4 regions of the Exiguobacterium sp. SL-10 genome follow, and region 1 is predicted to be linked to each of the others. Evidence: predicted binding sites of a transcription regulator. Region 1 holds the regulator's gene; each other region holds the start of a gene.
What was found. Region 1 encodes Rex, which represses fermentation and respiration genes when NADH is low (regulators of the CRP and FNR family bind a similar motif). Its sites were predicted from a motif close to TTGTGAAATATTTCACAA; they were not measured.
Positions count from the first base shown of each region.

Region 2: EVJ33_RS02665 (formate/nitrite transporter family protein) is a predicted target of Rex. The motif match lies at 1,979-1,996, and genes of this name have one in related genera.
Region 3: EVJ33_RS09780 (L-lactate dehydrogenase) is a predicted target of Rex. The motif match lies at 1,280-1,297, and genes of this name have one in related genera.
Region 4: adhE (bifunctional acetaldehyde-CoA/alcohol dehydrogenase) is a predicted target of Rex. The motif match lies at 1,406-1,423, and genes of this name have one in related genera.

Region 1 covers NZ_SJUP01000008.1:9,192-12,331, reverse strand. The annotation lists gene EVJ33_RS10020 (hypothetical protein) at 1-204, opposite strand, end outside; gene tatC (twin-arginine translocase subunit TatC) at 347-1,135, opposite strand; gene EVJ33_RS10010 (twin-arginine translocase TatA/TatE family subunit) at 1,139-1,357, opposite strand; gene EVJ33_RS10005 (redox-sensing transcriptional repressor Rex) at 1,357-2,013, opposite strand; gene EVJ33_RS10000 (ABC-F family ATP-binding cassette domain-containing protein) at 2,163-3,140, shown strand, end outside.
Region 2 covers NZ_SJUP01000001.1:520,919-524,058, forward strand. The annotation lists gene mutL (DNA mismatch repair endonuclease MutL) at 1-1,041, shown strand, start outside; gene EVJ33_RS02660 (50S ribosomal protein L25/general stress protein Ctc) at 1,205-1,846, shown strand; gene EVJ33_RS02665 (formate/nitrite transporter family protein) at 2,057-2,893, shown strand; gene EVJ33_RS02670 (anaerobic ribonucleoside triphosphate reductase) at 3,090-3,140, shown strand, end outside.
Region 3 covers NZ_SJUP01000007.1:115,139-118,278, reverse strand. The annotation lists gene EVJ33_RS09790 (5-formyltetrahydrofolate cyclo-ligase) at 1-497, shown strand, start outside; gene EVJ33_RS09785 (DUF92 domain-containing protein) at 476-1,246, shown strand; gene EVJ33_RS09780 (L-lactate dehydrogenase) at 1,416-2,372, shown strand; gene EVJ33_RS09775 (rhomboid family intramembrane serine protease) at 2,525-3,140, shown strand, end outside.
Region 4 covers NZ_SJUP01000001.1:567,078-570,217, forward strand. The annotation lists gene EVJ33_RS02870 (YebC/PmpR family DNA-binding transcriptional regulator) at 1-652, opposite strand, end outside; gene EVJ33_RS02875 (MarR family winged helix-turn-helix transcriptional regulator) at 732-1,178, opposite strand; gene adhE (bifunctional acetaldehyde-CoA/alcohol dehydrogenase) at 1,566-3,140, shown strand, end outside.

The sequences.
Region 1 (3,140 bases):
GCGAATCGGTAACGTATATTCCTCACCGGTCTTGATGTGAACAAGCGTCTCCGGATCTCCCGAACGCCACACATACCCACTATCTCCTACGACTTCTCCTGACGGAATACTTTCCGGTTTGGCATAATCCTCTGCTCGGACTTCGACTCCCGGTGCTACCATCATGACGAGCACCACGAGCATGCTCCATAACCATTTCTTCATTACTCTCCTCATTTCTGTTTATGAATGCATAACTTTCAAAAATAATCCATTTTTTGATTTAACCCTCCTAATTTTAAGTCGTTTTCTTAAAATTGAATAGCCCTAAAATCACAAAAAAACACCACGTCGCACGACGTAGTGTTCACTTCTCATTCATCTGTTTCATCAAATCCATCTGTTCTTTCACTTGCGCCTCTTTCTCACGTCGAAGCACACCCCGGTACGTCACGCGTGAGATCGACAAGCTGATCTCGTACAAGAAGAAGAGCGGCAGTGACACCATGAGGTGCGACGTCAAATCCGGCGGCGTGATAAACGCTGCGACGACGAACAAGGCGAAGTAGGCGTACTTCCGGATTTTCGAGAGGAAATACGGCGTCACGACACCGATGCGCGTCAAAAACATCGTCACGACCGGTAACTGGAATAACAGTCCGAATGGGATGGTCAGTTGCAACAAGAATGTGAAGTAGTTCGACGCCCCGATGATTTGTGTCAGACCGAGGTCTTGCCCGAGGTCCGTCGAGATATCGAGGACGAGCGGGAACAACCAATAATAGGCGAACGCCAAACCGAAGAGGAATAAAACCGAAATGATTGGAATGTAAGCAAGCGTCGCTTTCCGCTCGTTCGGATGCAGACCAGGTGCGACAAACGCCCACAGTTGATACAGTAGAAACGGACCAGCCGCGACGAGACCGATGACGAGCGCCAAGTTCAAATAAATCATGAGCGGGTCCGCGACCCCAAAGGCGTTCAACTCGAGTCCTCGTTCGACGAGGTCCGCCTGCAGATAAGCGAGCACGTATTTGACACTCGGCAAAGCGATCAAAAAGAAGGCAAAGACGACAAATGCCGACAGCATCAGTCGTCTCCGCAGCTCTGTCAAGTGGTCGGACAGTGCCCGTTCTTGATCAGGTTGATGGCTCATCGTTTACTGCTCTTTCTTCTCAATTTCTTTCTTGTCTTTCTCGTCATGTTCGTTCATCATACCACTCGTGGCATTTTTGAACTCACGGAGCGTCTGTCCGGCGGCGCGTCCGAATTCAGGCAATTTCTTCGGCCCGAAGATGATGAGCGCGACGATGGCGATAATGAAGATACTTGCTCCCCCAGGAATACCGACGACGAGCAACGATGATAGTAATTCCATTATTGATGGACCCCCTCAGCAGATGGATAGTGTTGCATAAAGTAAATGAGCGACTGGAGTTCGATCGACAAGTCGATATGATGGACGCGGACCGTATCCGGCACAGTAAGCCTGGCCGGCGTGAAGTTCAAGATGCCTTTGATGCCGAAGCGGACCAAGTCATCCGCGACAGGCTGTGCATAGGCAGACGGCACCGTCAAAATGGCGACGTCAATCTTGTTTTGCTTCATGATCTGTTCCATCTCATCGACGTGATGAATCGGGACACCGGACATCGTCGTGCCGACTTTTGTCTCGTCTGCGTCGAACCCGACGACGATATGTGTGTTATTGTTTTTAAGGAAGTTATAGTTGACGAAAGCTGTCCCGAGATGACCAACCCCGACCAAGGCGACGTTCGTAATCTCGTCCTGATTCAGTGTCTTACGGAAAAAGTCTAACAGATACTGTACGTTATAGCCATATCCCTTTTTACCGAGCGCACCGAAGTACGAGAAATCGCGACGGATCGTGGCCGAATCGACCTTGACCGCCTCGCTCAGTTCAGCAGAAGAGACACGCTGTTTTCCTGACGAATGTAGGCTTTGGATAAACCGATAGTATAGTGGCAACCGTTTGGCTGTCGCTTGCGGAATCTTTGGTTCGTTTTGACTCAACGGAAAGAGCCTCCTTTTTACGACGCGTTTCAAACGAATCTAATGTCATACACCTTGATTGTAAACGAATTCACATGACCACTCAATGAATATACCTGAAATGGGGAAGAAATAAAGTATACTAAATAGAGAGAAAGGGGTTTTTTCATTTGATCCTACTGCAAGTCAATAACTTATCGAAATCATTCGGCGTCGAGCCGATTTTAGAGAACGTCAAACTAGAAATTCAAGAAGGCGAACGCGTCGCCCTCGTCGGCCGCAACGGCGCCGGTAAGTCGACACTGCTCAAAGTCATCGCCGGGGAATACAATTACGACTCAGGCGATATCATGAAGCCAAAAGATGTCACCATCGGCTATCTCGCCCAAGACTCAGGGTTAGAGTCGAATGAGACGATGTGGAATGAGATGCTGACCGTCTTCACTGATTTGATCGAACAAGAAAAAACGCTGCGCCGCATGGAACAAGACATGGGTTCGGAGCGCATCTTGAACGACCCGGCCGCTTATGAGCGCCTCCTGTCGTCTTACGATGAAGAACAGCATACGTTTAAAGACCGCGGTGGTTATCAATATGAGGCGACGATCCGCTCCGTCCTTCACGGGATGCGTTTCTATCCGGACGACTTCGAACGCCGCATCGATACGCTCTCCGGCGGACAACGGACACGTCTCGCACTCGCGAAGATGCTGCTCCAAAGTCCTGACCTGCTCATCTTAGATGAGCCGACGAACCATTTGGACATCGAGACGCTCGGTTGGCTCGAGAAGTATTTGAGCGGCTATAAAGGCGCCGTTCTTATCGTCTCCCACGACCGCTACTTCCTCGACCGCGTCGTCTCGGTCGTCTATGAGCTGTCACGCCATCGAAGCCGCCGCTTCGTCGGGAACTATACGAAGTACCTCGAACAGAAAGCCGCCATCTACGAACAAGAGAAGAAGCAGTTCGAGTCGCAACAAGAAGAAATCGCCAAGATGCAGGACTTCATCCAACGCAACATCGCCCGGGCGACGACGACGAAACGGGCGCAGAGTGTCCGCAAGCGTCTCGAGAAAGTCGACCGGATGGAAGCGCCGGACGGTGACGAGCGCAGTGCCGTCCTCTCCTTCTCGATCAAACGCCAAAGC
Region 2 (3,140 bases), on a different contig from region 1:
GCGTTGACCCAAAGTGTACTTGAAGGCTACCACACCTTGCTTCCGATCGGACGTTATCCGATTGCCGTCCTTGAGGTGAACATGGACCCGATGCTGATTGACGTGAATGTTCACCCGACGAAACGAGAAGTGCGGCTCTCGAAAGAGAAAGAGTTATGCCAATTGATTCGTGAGACGGTCCAACTGACGCTCCGGGAACAACGTTTGATCCCGTCGGTCAAACCGAAAGAACGACCGGCGCCCCGGACCGAACAAGAACGACTTGATTTCACGGTCGAACGCACCCCTGTTATGGTCGAACGCAACTCCGTCGCGGATGAACCGCCAACGTGGAACTATCCGATTCCGCGTGAACCGGTCACGTCACCGAGTCGTTGGTCGCCGACCCCGCTCATTAACGAGAAGACTGAACCGACAGCTCCAATCGTCGAATCGGAGGAAATCGAGACAGCGGGAGAGCGACTTCCACAGCTTGACGTCATCGGTCAATTGCACGCAAGTTATATCGTCTGTGGAGCCGAGGATGGGATGTATGTGATCGACCAACACGCGGCCCAGGAACGGATCAAATACGAATTGTTCTATGAACAGCTCGGTAATCCGGACAAGGAGTATCAATTGTTGTTACTGCCGCTCACGCTCGAGTTCACGCAAGAAGAGACGCTCGCCATCGAGGAAGTCTCTCCGCTCTTAAAAGAAGCAGGCCTCGAGTTGGAGCCGTTCGGCGGCAACACGTTCCTCGTCCGGGAGATCCCGACATGGTATCCGCAACACGATTTAGAAGGGACGGTCCGTGATTTGATCGAGATGGCGATTCGGGATCGCGCCATTGACATTGCCAAATATCGAGAAGACGCCTCGATTTTAATGGCGTGCAAACGATCTATCAAAGCGAACCATCCACTCAACCACGACATGATGCGACAATTGCTACACGATCTCAATCGGACGACGTCTCCATACACGTGCCCGCACGGTCGTCCGATTTTGGTGAAGTGGAGCACATATGAACTTGAAAAGCTCTTCAAACGCGTCATGTGACATGCCTGTAATCTTTTTTTAATCTCCTGTTACGTTTATGGATAGGTGCCTCTGGGAACAATATACACATGTCACTCAACACATCGAGGTTGAGAGGTGGCTTTTTCACTGCCTCACCCTCAAGATGTAGACATGATCGATAAACCAGTAGGGGGAAAAGATTATGGCAGACACGCTTAAAGTAACGAAACGAGAATTACGACCACGTTCGGTCCGGGCAAACTTACGTAAAGAAGGAAAAGTGTTAGGTGTCGTTTACGGCTACAAAGTTGAAAGCACACCGGTCGCATTCGAAGAGATGGCACTACGTAAAATTCTTCGTGAACACGGCGACAATGCTTTGATCGAACTCAATATCGATGGTAAAAAAGTGAACACGCTCGTTCACGGGACAGAAGTCGACCCGTTTACGAACGAATACAAGCACGTCGAATTTATGGCAGTGAAGATGGACGAAGCGACAGAAGTCGAAGCGGACGTCACGCTCGTCGGCGATGCAAAAGGTGCTAAAGAAGGCGGCTACTTGGCGCAGACGCTCTACAAAGTAACGGTCTCAGCGACACCAGCCAACATTCCGGAGCGCATCGAACTTGATGTTTCTGAACTCGGCATCGGTGACTCGCTCACAGTGGCCGACATTCCAGCGAACAAAGATTACGAAATCGTATCTGAAGGTGATCTTCAAATCGCATCGGTGAATGAACCGGTTGCGGTCGAAGAAGAGGAAGAAGCGACAGAAGGCGAAGCTACTGCGTCAGAACAGTCAGCTGAAGAGTCTGAAGAAGCCTCTGAAAACAAAGAATAATCGTTTTGAACGACCCTTTGCGAAGGGTCGTTTTTTTGTGGTCACAAATCCGACAAATGTAAACGATTACGATGTGAAAAATGTATCAACATATGGAAGGGACGATTGCAATTTAATCGATTCGGGCTTATATTGTTAATGATTTCACATATTTGTTCTTATTATAATGGTTTCATTCAAACAGAAAGAAGGGTTTGTGACATGGCATCAATGGAAATCCATGCACTCGAATCGTTGCGGAAAAAAGCGCAGGCTTCTTCGCAAATGATTCATTATCGACCAATGGAATACTTTTTACGGGCAATGCTCGCGGGGATCTTTATCGGATTCGCTTCAATTTTCACATTGAAAGTCGTCAACGGGATGTATTTGATCGACTCCCCGTTCACAACACTTATTGGTGGGTTCTCTTTCGGAATCGCCCTCGTCATGATCATCTACGGCGGAGCCGAGTTGTTCACAGGGAACACGATGTATTTCACGACGTCGACGTTGCGCGGCTATACGACGCTCAGCGACACGATGCTCGTCTGGTTGCTCTGTTTTGTCGGGAACGCCCTCGGCGGCATCTTGTTCGCTTTGTTGCTCGCTCCGACCGGTGTCATCCAAGAACTAGGGATGAACAACTGGTTGTTCGCGGTCGTCGAAAGCAAGATGCACCATACGACGGTCGAGATTTTCTTCCGTGCCATCTTCTGTAACTGGATGGTTTGTCTCGCCATCTTCTTACCAAAACAGATGAAAAATGAGTTCGCGCAAATCTTCTCGATGATTTTCCTCGTTGCCGTCTTCTTCGCGTCTGGTTTTGATCACGTCATCGCCAACTTCGTCTTGTTCGCGCTCACACTCGTCGTCCCACACCCTGAGGCGATCAGCTTTGCAGGCGCGATTCACAACTTGATTCCGGCTACGTTCGGGAATATCATCGGCGGCGCCTTGTTCATGGGTGCGATCTATACGTGGTTGAACGCGAAAGGATTGCGGGAAGCTCAGGAAACAGAAGAAAAGGAAGAAGTTGAATTAAAAATTGTGAAACCGGCCAAATAATGGTGAGTAGGTTTATCTCAAGGAACAGTCGAGTCCCAAACTAGGGCTCGACTGTTTTTGCGAATATCTCACAGTCAACGCTCACAATTTCGACTTCGCATTTTAACGGTGAAACGTGACATAATCTATATATAGAACATAAGAGAGTTAAAAACTCTTTTATAATCAATATATAGTGAGGTGATGCGGAGTGAATATGCTCCAGCTTTATGAAGATGTCTGTGTTCTCCCAGATCAAGATCTCGTA
Region 3 (3,140 bases), on a different contig from region 1:
ATCGGGCGGACCGGGATCGTGCCATCATACATACATTGACCGGACTAGAAGTCTGGCGAGAGGCAAACACCGTGGCCGTCACGCTCGCTCTCGATTTGGAAATCGATACCCTCCCGCTCATCCGTTCAGCATGGAAAGCAGGAAAATCGGTGTTCGTGCCGAAAGTTACGAAACAGGGACTCACGTTCCATGAAATTCATTCGTTCGAAGACCTTGAGCCGGGTGTCATGGGTATTTTAGAACCGACGACGTCCGCGACGACGCGGGCAATCGATGTATGTATTGTCCCGGGACGCGTCTTTGAACGGTCCGGGTATCGGATTGGTTGGGGTGGTGGCTATTACGATCGTTTTTTAGCGTCGTACGAAGGCGTCACCGTCTCGTTGGCCTATGATGTCCAACTGCTCGATGAGGTTCCGATCGAGCCACACGACATTCCTGTCGAATTTATCGTGACGGAAAGGGAAACGATTCTATGCTCGCAATCTTCCTTGTAACTTGCCTGGTAGCTTTTGCCGGCTATCGTCTGCGTTCCTTGACCCGCTCCGGTGCCGTCTTGACGGTCGTGACGGGTACGGTCATCGGGTACGGCTTTGGTTGGTTCGGGCTCTATTTACTCGGTGTCTTCTTTTCAACATCATCGCTCGCCTCGAAATACCGTTCTCGCGACAAAGAACCGGTCGATGAGATTGTTGAGAAATCTGGCCCTCGTGACTTTGTGCAAGTTCTCGCCAACGGTGGCGTCGGAATGGCGACAGCGCTCGGTATGATTCTTGTTCCGAGCGATGCCTGGCTGTTCGCGTATATCGCTTCGATTGCGGCAGCGACGAGCGATACGTGGGGCTCTGAGTTTGGAGTCCTCGCCAAACAAAAACCACGCTCCGTCTTGACGTTCCGTGAAGTCGAGCCGGGAACGAGCGGTGGGGTGTCTTTGTTCGGGACGTTCATGTCGATTGCTGGGGCGACGTTGATCATCGGCGCGTCGCTACCGTTCATCGATATCAGCTTGGCGTTCGCCGGATTGTTGATTGCACTCGGCCTGACAGGGAGCGTCGTCGATACACTCCTTGGCGCGACGGTCCAACGCAAGTTTCGATGCCAAGTGTGTGGCAAGCTGACCGAGAAGAAAGTCCATCATCACGAGCCGACGTCATACGTGTCAGGCTGGCGCTTTCTTGGCAATGATGCCGTCAATATATTGGCGATTGCCTCGGCCGCGGCGATTAGTTTCCTCTTGCTGCGATGAGGGTAGTACAGTCAGTGAAGATGTTTCAAATGAATGTGAATATTGTCACAATATTGCCAAAGTGAAAACGGTTTCCTTAGTAGTGAGTGTTTGTGAATGATGTTACAATCTTTATGTAACAGACAAAACAAAAACATGAAACAGATTGTTCGAAGGGTGGAGAATCAATATGGAAACATTAAATCATGCAAAAGTAACACGCGTCGCGCTTGTCGGGGCCGGAGCGGTCGGTGCTAGCTTTGCGTACCAGTTGACGACAGCTAGTCTTTGTGAGGAACTCGTCATTATCGATATCAACAAAGCAAAAGCCGAAGGGGAAGCAATGGATTTGAACCATGGGGTCTCATTCGCCTCATCACCGATGCGGGTATGGGCAGGGGAGTACACGGACTGTGGTGCAGCAGATATCGTCGTCATCACTGCTGGAGCTCCGCAAAAACCAGGTGAAACACGGCTTGATCTCGTCGAGAAGAACGCGAAAATCATGAAATCGATGATCGGGGACATCATGGCGTCTGGTTTCGACGGCATCATCATCATCGCATCGAACCCGGTCGACATCATGACACACTTGGCTTGGAAATACTCAGGTCTACCGAAACACCGTGTCTTCGGTTCAGGAACGGTGCTTGATACGTCACGTCTTCGTTATATGCTCGGAGATTACTTTAACGTCGATCCACGTAACTGCCATGCCTACATCATGGGTGAGCATGGTGACACCGAGTTCGCGGCCTGGAGCAACGCCCGTATTTACGGGAAATCGGTTGAACAATTGCTTGAAGAGAACGACGAGTACACATGGGAAGACCTCGAAGATATTTACGTCAACGTCCGTGACGCGGCTTACCATATCATCGAGCGCAAAGGCGCGACATACTACGCCATCGGTCTCGGTCTGCTCCGTCTCGTTAAAGCCGTGCTCCGCAACGAGAACACATTGTTGACGGTCGGCGCACACTTAGATGGTGAATACGGCTTGAACGACATCCACATCGGTGTACCGGCGATTATTAACCGTCAAGGTGTCCGTCAAGTCGTGGAGATCGAGTTGTCAGAAGAAGAGAAACAGAAGATGCATCATTCAGCAGAAGTGTTGTTGAAAACGATGCAACCTGTCTTATAAGAACGACTTGTCGTTCGCTCATGACCGTAGCCGGCTCTTGCCGCTACGGTTTTTTGGTCATCCCGCTTTTCTTGACACGTTAGATAGAGGCTCTCTTTTGTCGGCAACGGTATATTGCTTTAAAATGAAAATAAAGAAGGAGGTGACCATTGATGACTGAACCGGCTTGTTTTTGGGAGGATGTGTATCGTGAAGTCGAAGCAGGAGGCCGAATTGAGGGCGTCTTAGAACCTTCGCGCGCACTTTTATTGTTCGACACGAAAGCGGGGGACGTCTATCACCTCTATATACGGACGGATCAGGCGTGGGCGAACCATGTCGCCATAGACATCGAGGCGGCCATGAACTCGTTTCGTTTGGCCCGCATCGGTCGTGAGAAGCTGAACGTCCACATATACGGCGACCCGCTCGTCGATGAAGAGCGGCTATCGTCGCTCAAGTTCCCGATTGCAGCGAAAGTGAAACTCGAGATGAGGCCATGCGCAGAAGCAGAAATATCGTATCGACCACGTGCCGTCGCCCTCGACCAACAGCGGAAGAACGAACTGAAGCAACGGTTCGCCTTTGGGAAACCACAGTTCGTCTATGGCCTTATGCTCGTGACGTTCTTAGTCATGTGGTTTGCCGAATCGATTGGTTCGACGCTCGATCCGAATACGCTCATTCGCTTTGGGGCGAAAGTCAATCCGCTCATCGACGCAGGGGAGTGGTGGCGCCTGGTCACACCAATGTTTCTTCATATTGGGTGGTTCCATTTCGCGATCAATA
Region 4 (3,140 bases), on a different contig from region 1:
GTTTTTCAAACTGTTCTTTCGACTCGTCGTCGAGGGCAATCTCGTTTTGTGGCAGCATCGTCAACTCGGCGACTTCAAACGTCTCGATGCCTGCTGCTTTGAAGGCAGTCTGGACGGCATGGAACGCTTCTGGTTCCGCATAGACGATCACCGTCTCATCTTCTTCGATGACATCACGGACGTCGAGGTCATGCTCCATCATGAGTTCGAGTACGTCGTCAGCAGACATGCCGTTGACACCGATGACGGCCGTCGCGTCGAACATGTAAGCGACCGACCCGCTGACACCCATGTTGCCGCCGTTTTTACCGAAAGCGGCGCGGACTTCAGACGCCGTCCGGTTGACGTTGTTCGTGAGCGTGTCCACGATGAGCATCGAGCCGTTCGGTCCGAACCCTTCATAGCGGAGCTCGTCGAAGTTCTCTTCGTCGCCGCCCTTCGCTTTGTCGATGGCGCGGTCGATGATGGCGCGCGGGACGTTGTACGTCTTCGCTCGTTCGACGACGAACTTGAGCGCTTGGTTTGATTCTGGATCTGGTTCCCCTTGACGGGCGACTACGTAGATTTCACGGCCGAACTTCGCATAGATGCGACTCGTATTGGCGTCTTTTGACGCTTTTTTCTCTTTAATGTTGTTCCATTTACGACCCATTACATGTCATCTCTCTTTCCATTGTTCGATTGATTCATCCTCGATTATATAAGAAGACGTGGATGTTGACGAGCAAAAATCATCCCTCGCTCTTGTCCATCTTCTCGACGATCTCCGTCAATGTCTTCAAGCTGTCAATCAATCGATCCGTCTCTTCCTCGTCTAAAAAAGCGAGGCGGTCCTCGAACAAGCGTCGAAACGAGTCGCGACGCTCGCGAAGAACAAGCTCACCTTTGTCTGTCAACTGGTTCCAGATGACACGACGGTCGCGTTCGTCCGGCACGCGGGTGATGTACCCCTCATCGACGAGCTTCGTGATGAGCGGCGTCACGTTCGGCGGGGCGATCGAAAGCGTCTCGCTGATGTGTCCGTTCGTCACGGCGCCTTCATCTTCAATCAACATGAGCAGATGAAAGTGGGAAAAGTTCAAGTTTGGGATTTGCGGGAGGTCGGAACGGCGTAACAACTTCCTGCGGATTAATGGGATCAGTTTTACGAACTGATCGGCTGCGTCTTGTCTCGGCATAGTCAGTCACTTCCTAATTAGGTTCTTTCCTCATTATACACGACCGAGGGCCGGGTGGACGACCAATCCATTTCGAGTGACAAATTGCACAAGAGAAACGACATTGGCTCGTCATATATAATGTAAGCGTTTACATAGAGAGGGCGACATATTTTCATGAAAACGCATACGATTTTACTGAGCGTCTAATCAAAAAGCAAGACCTATCCTCATTCTTCAAAAAAATATTGTGAAAGAGTTCACATTGTTGTCACGCACAAATGACCGAAAACGTTGTATTCTATGAATGTGAAGGAAAGCACAAACTCTTATCAAACGAACGGCTCGTACCCAGTGCTTCCCATCAAGTCAGCAGTATAAGCTCTCATTCATGAGGAGGAACCTAACATGGCAGTTAAAGAGAAAGCAGTAGTGGAAACATCAGCAGAACAGATGGTCGACACGCTCGTCACACGAGCACACACGGCGCTCGAGACATTAATGACGTTTGATCAAGAGAAAATCGATGCAATCGTTCAAGCGATGGCGCTCGCAGGACTCGAGCAGCACGTTGCACTTGCAAAACATGCATATGAAGAAACAGGTCGTGGTGTATTTGAAGATAAGATGATCAAAAACATCTTCGCGACAGAATATATTTATAACTCACTTCGTGGTGAGAAGACGGTCGGTGTCATCGAAGATGATGAGCAGAACGGTATCACATACATCGCCGAGCCGGTCGGTGTCGTCGCCGGGGTCACACCGGTCACAAACCCGACATCAACGACGATGTTCAAAGCGATCATCGCCATCAAAACACGTAACCCGATCATCTTCGGTTTCCACCCGTCGGCACAACAGTGTTCAAGTGAAGCGGCCCGCATCCTTCGTGACGCAGCCATCGAAGCCGGTGCACCGGAACATTTAATCCAATGGGTTGAAAAACCGTCACTCGACGCAACGAAAGCACTGATGAACCACCCAGGAGTCGCTATGGTCCTCGCAACAGGCGGTGCGGCGATGGTCAAATCAGCCTATTCGACTGGTAAACCGGCCCTCGGTGTCGGTCCTGGTAACGTCCCAGCCTACATCGACAAGACAGCAAAAGTAAAACGTGCCATCTCGGACGTCATCTTGTCGAAAACGTTCGATAACGGGATGATCTGTGCATCTGAACAAGCGATTATCGTCGACCAAGAAGTTTACGAAGAAGTGAAAGCCGAAATGACGGCGCTCGGTTGCTACTTCTGCTCACCAGAAGAGAAAGCAAAACTCGAGACACTCGTCATTAAAACAGACACGTGTGCGGTCAACCCTGAAATCGTCGGGAAGCCGGCAGCCTGGATTGCTGAGAAAGCTGGACTTACAGTTCCAGCCGATACGAAAATCTTGATTGCCGAACTCGAGACGGTCGGTGCGACGGAGTTGCTCTCACATGAGAAACTCAGCCCGGTGCTCGGAGCTTATAAAGTTCAATCACGTGAAGAAGGATTCGCCATCGCTGAGAAGATGCTTGAAATCGGCGGTCTCGGACATACAGCTGCGATTCACTCGACAGATGACGACGCGATTCTCGCATTCGGACTCCGGATGAAAGCTTGCCGGATCATCGTCAACTCGCCAACGGCACACGGCGGAATCGGTGACCTCTATAACGAAATGACACCATCACTCACACTCGGTTGTGGGTCGTACGGTAAAAACTCCGTCTCTGAGAACGTGACGGCGAAACATCTACTCAACGTGAAAAAGGTGGCGAGACGTCGCGTGAACATGCAATGGTTTAAAGTCCCTGAAAAGATTTACTTTGAGAAAAACTCGGTCCAATACCTTCAATCGCTCACATCGAAAAAACGGGCGATGATCGTCACGGACGAAATGATGGTCAAACTCGGATTTGCCGATAAAGTCGTCAAAAACTTGCCGGCTGGTGTCGAGTACCGCATCTTCGACCAAGTCGAGCCAGACCCATCGGTTGAG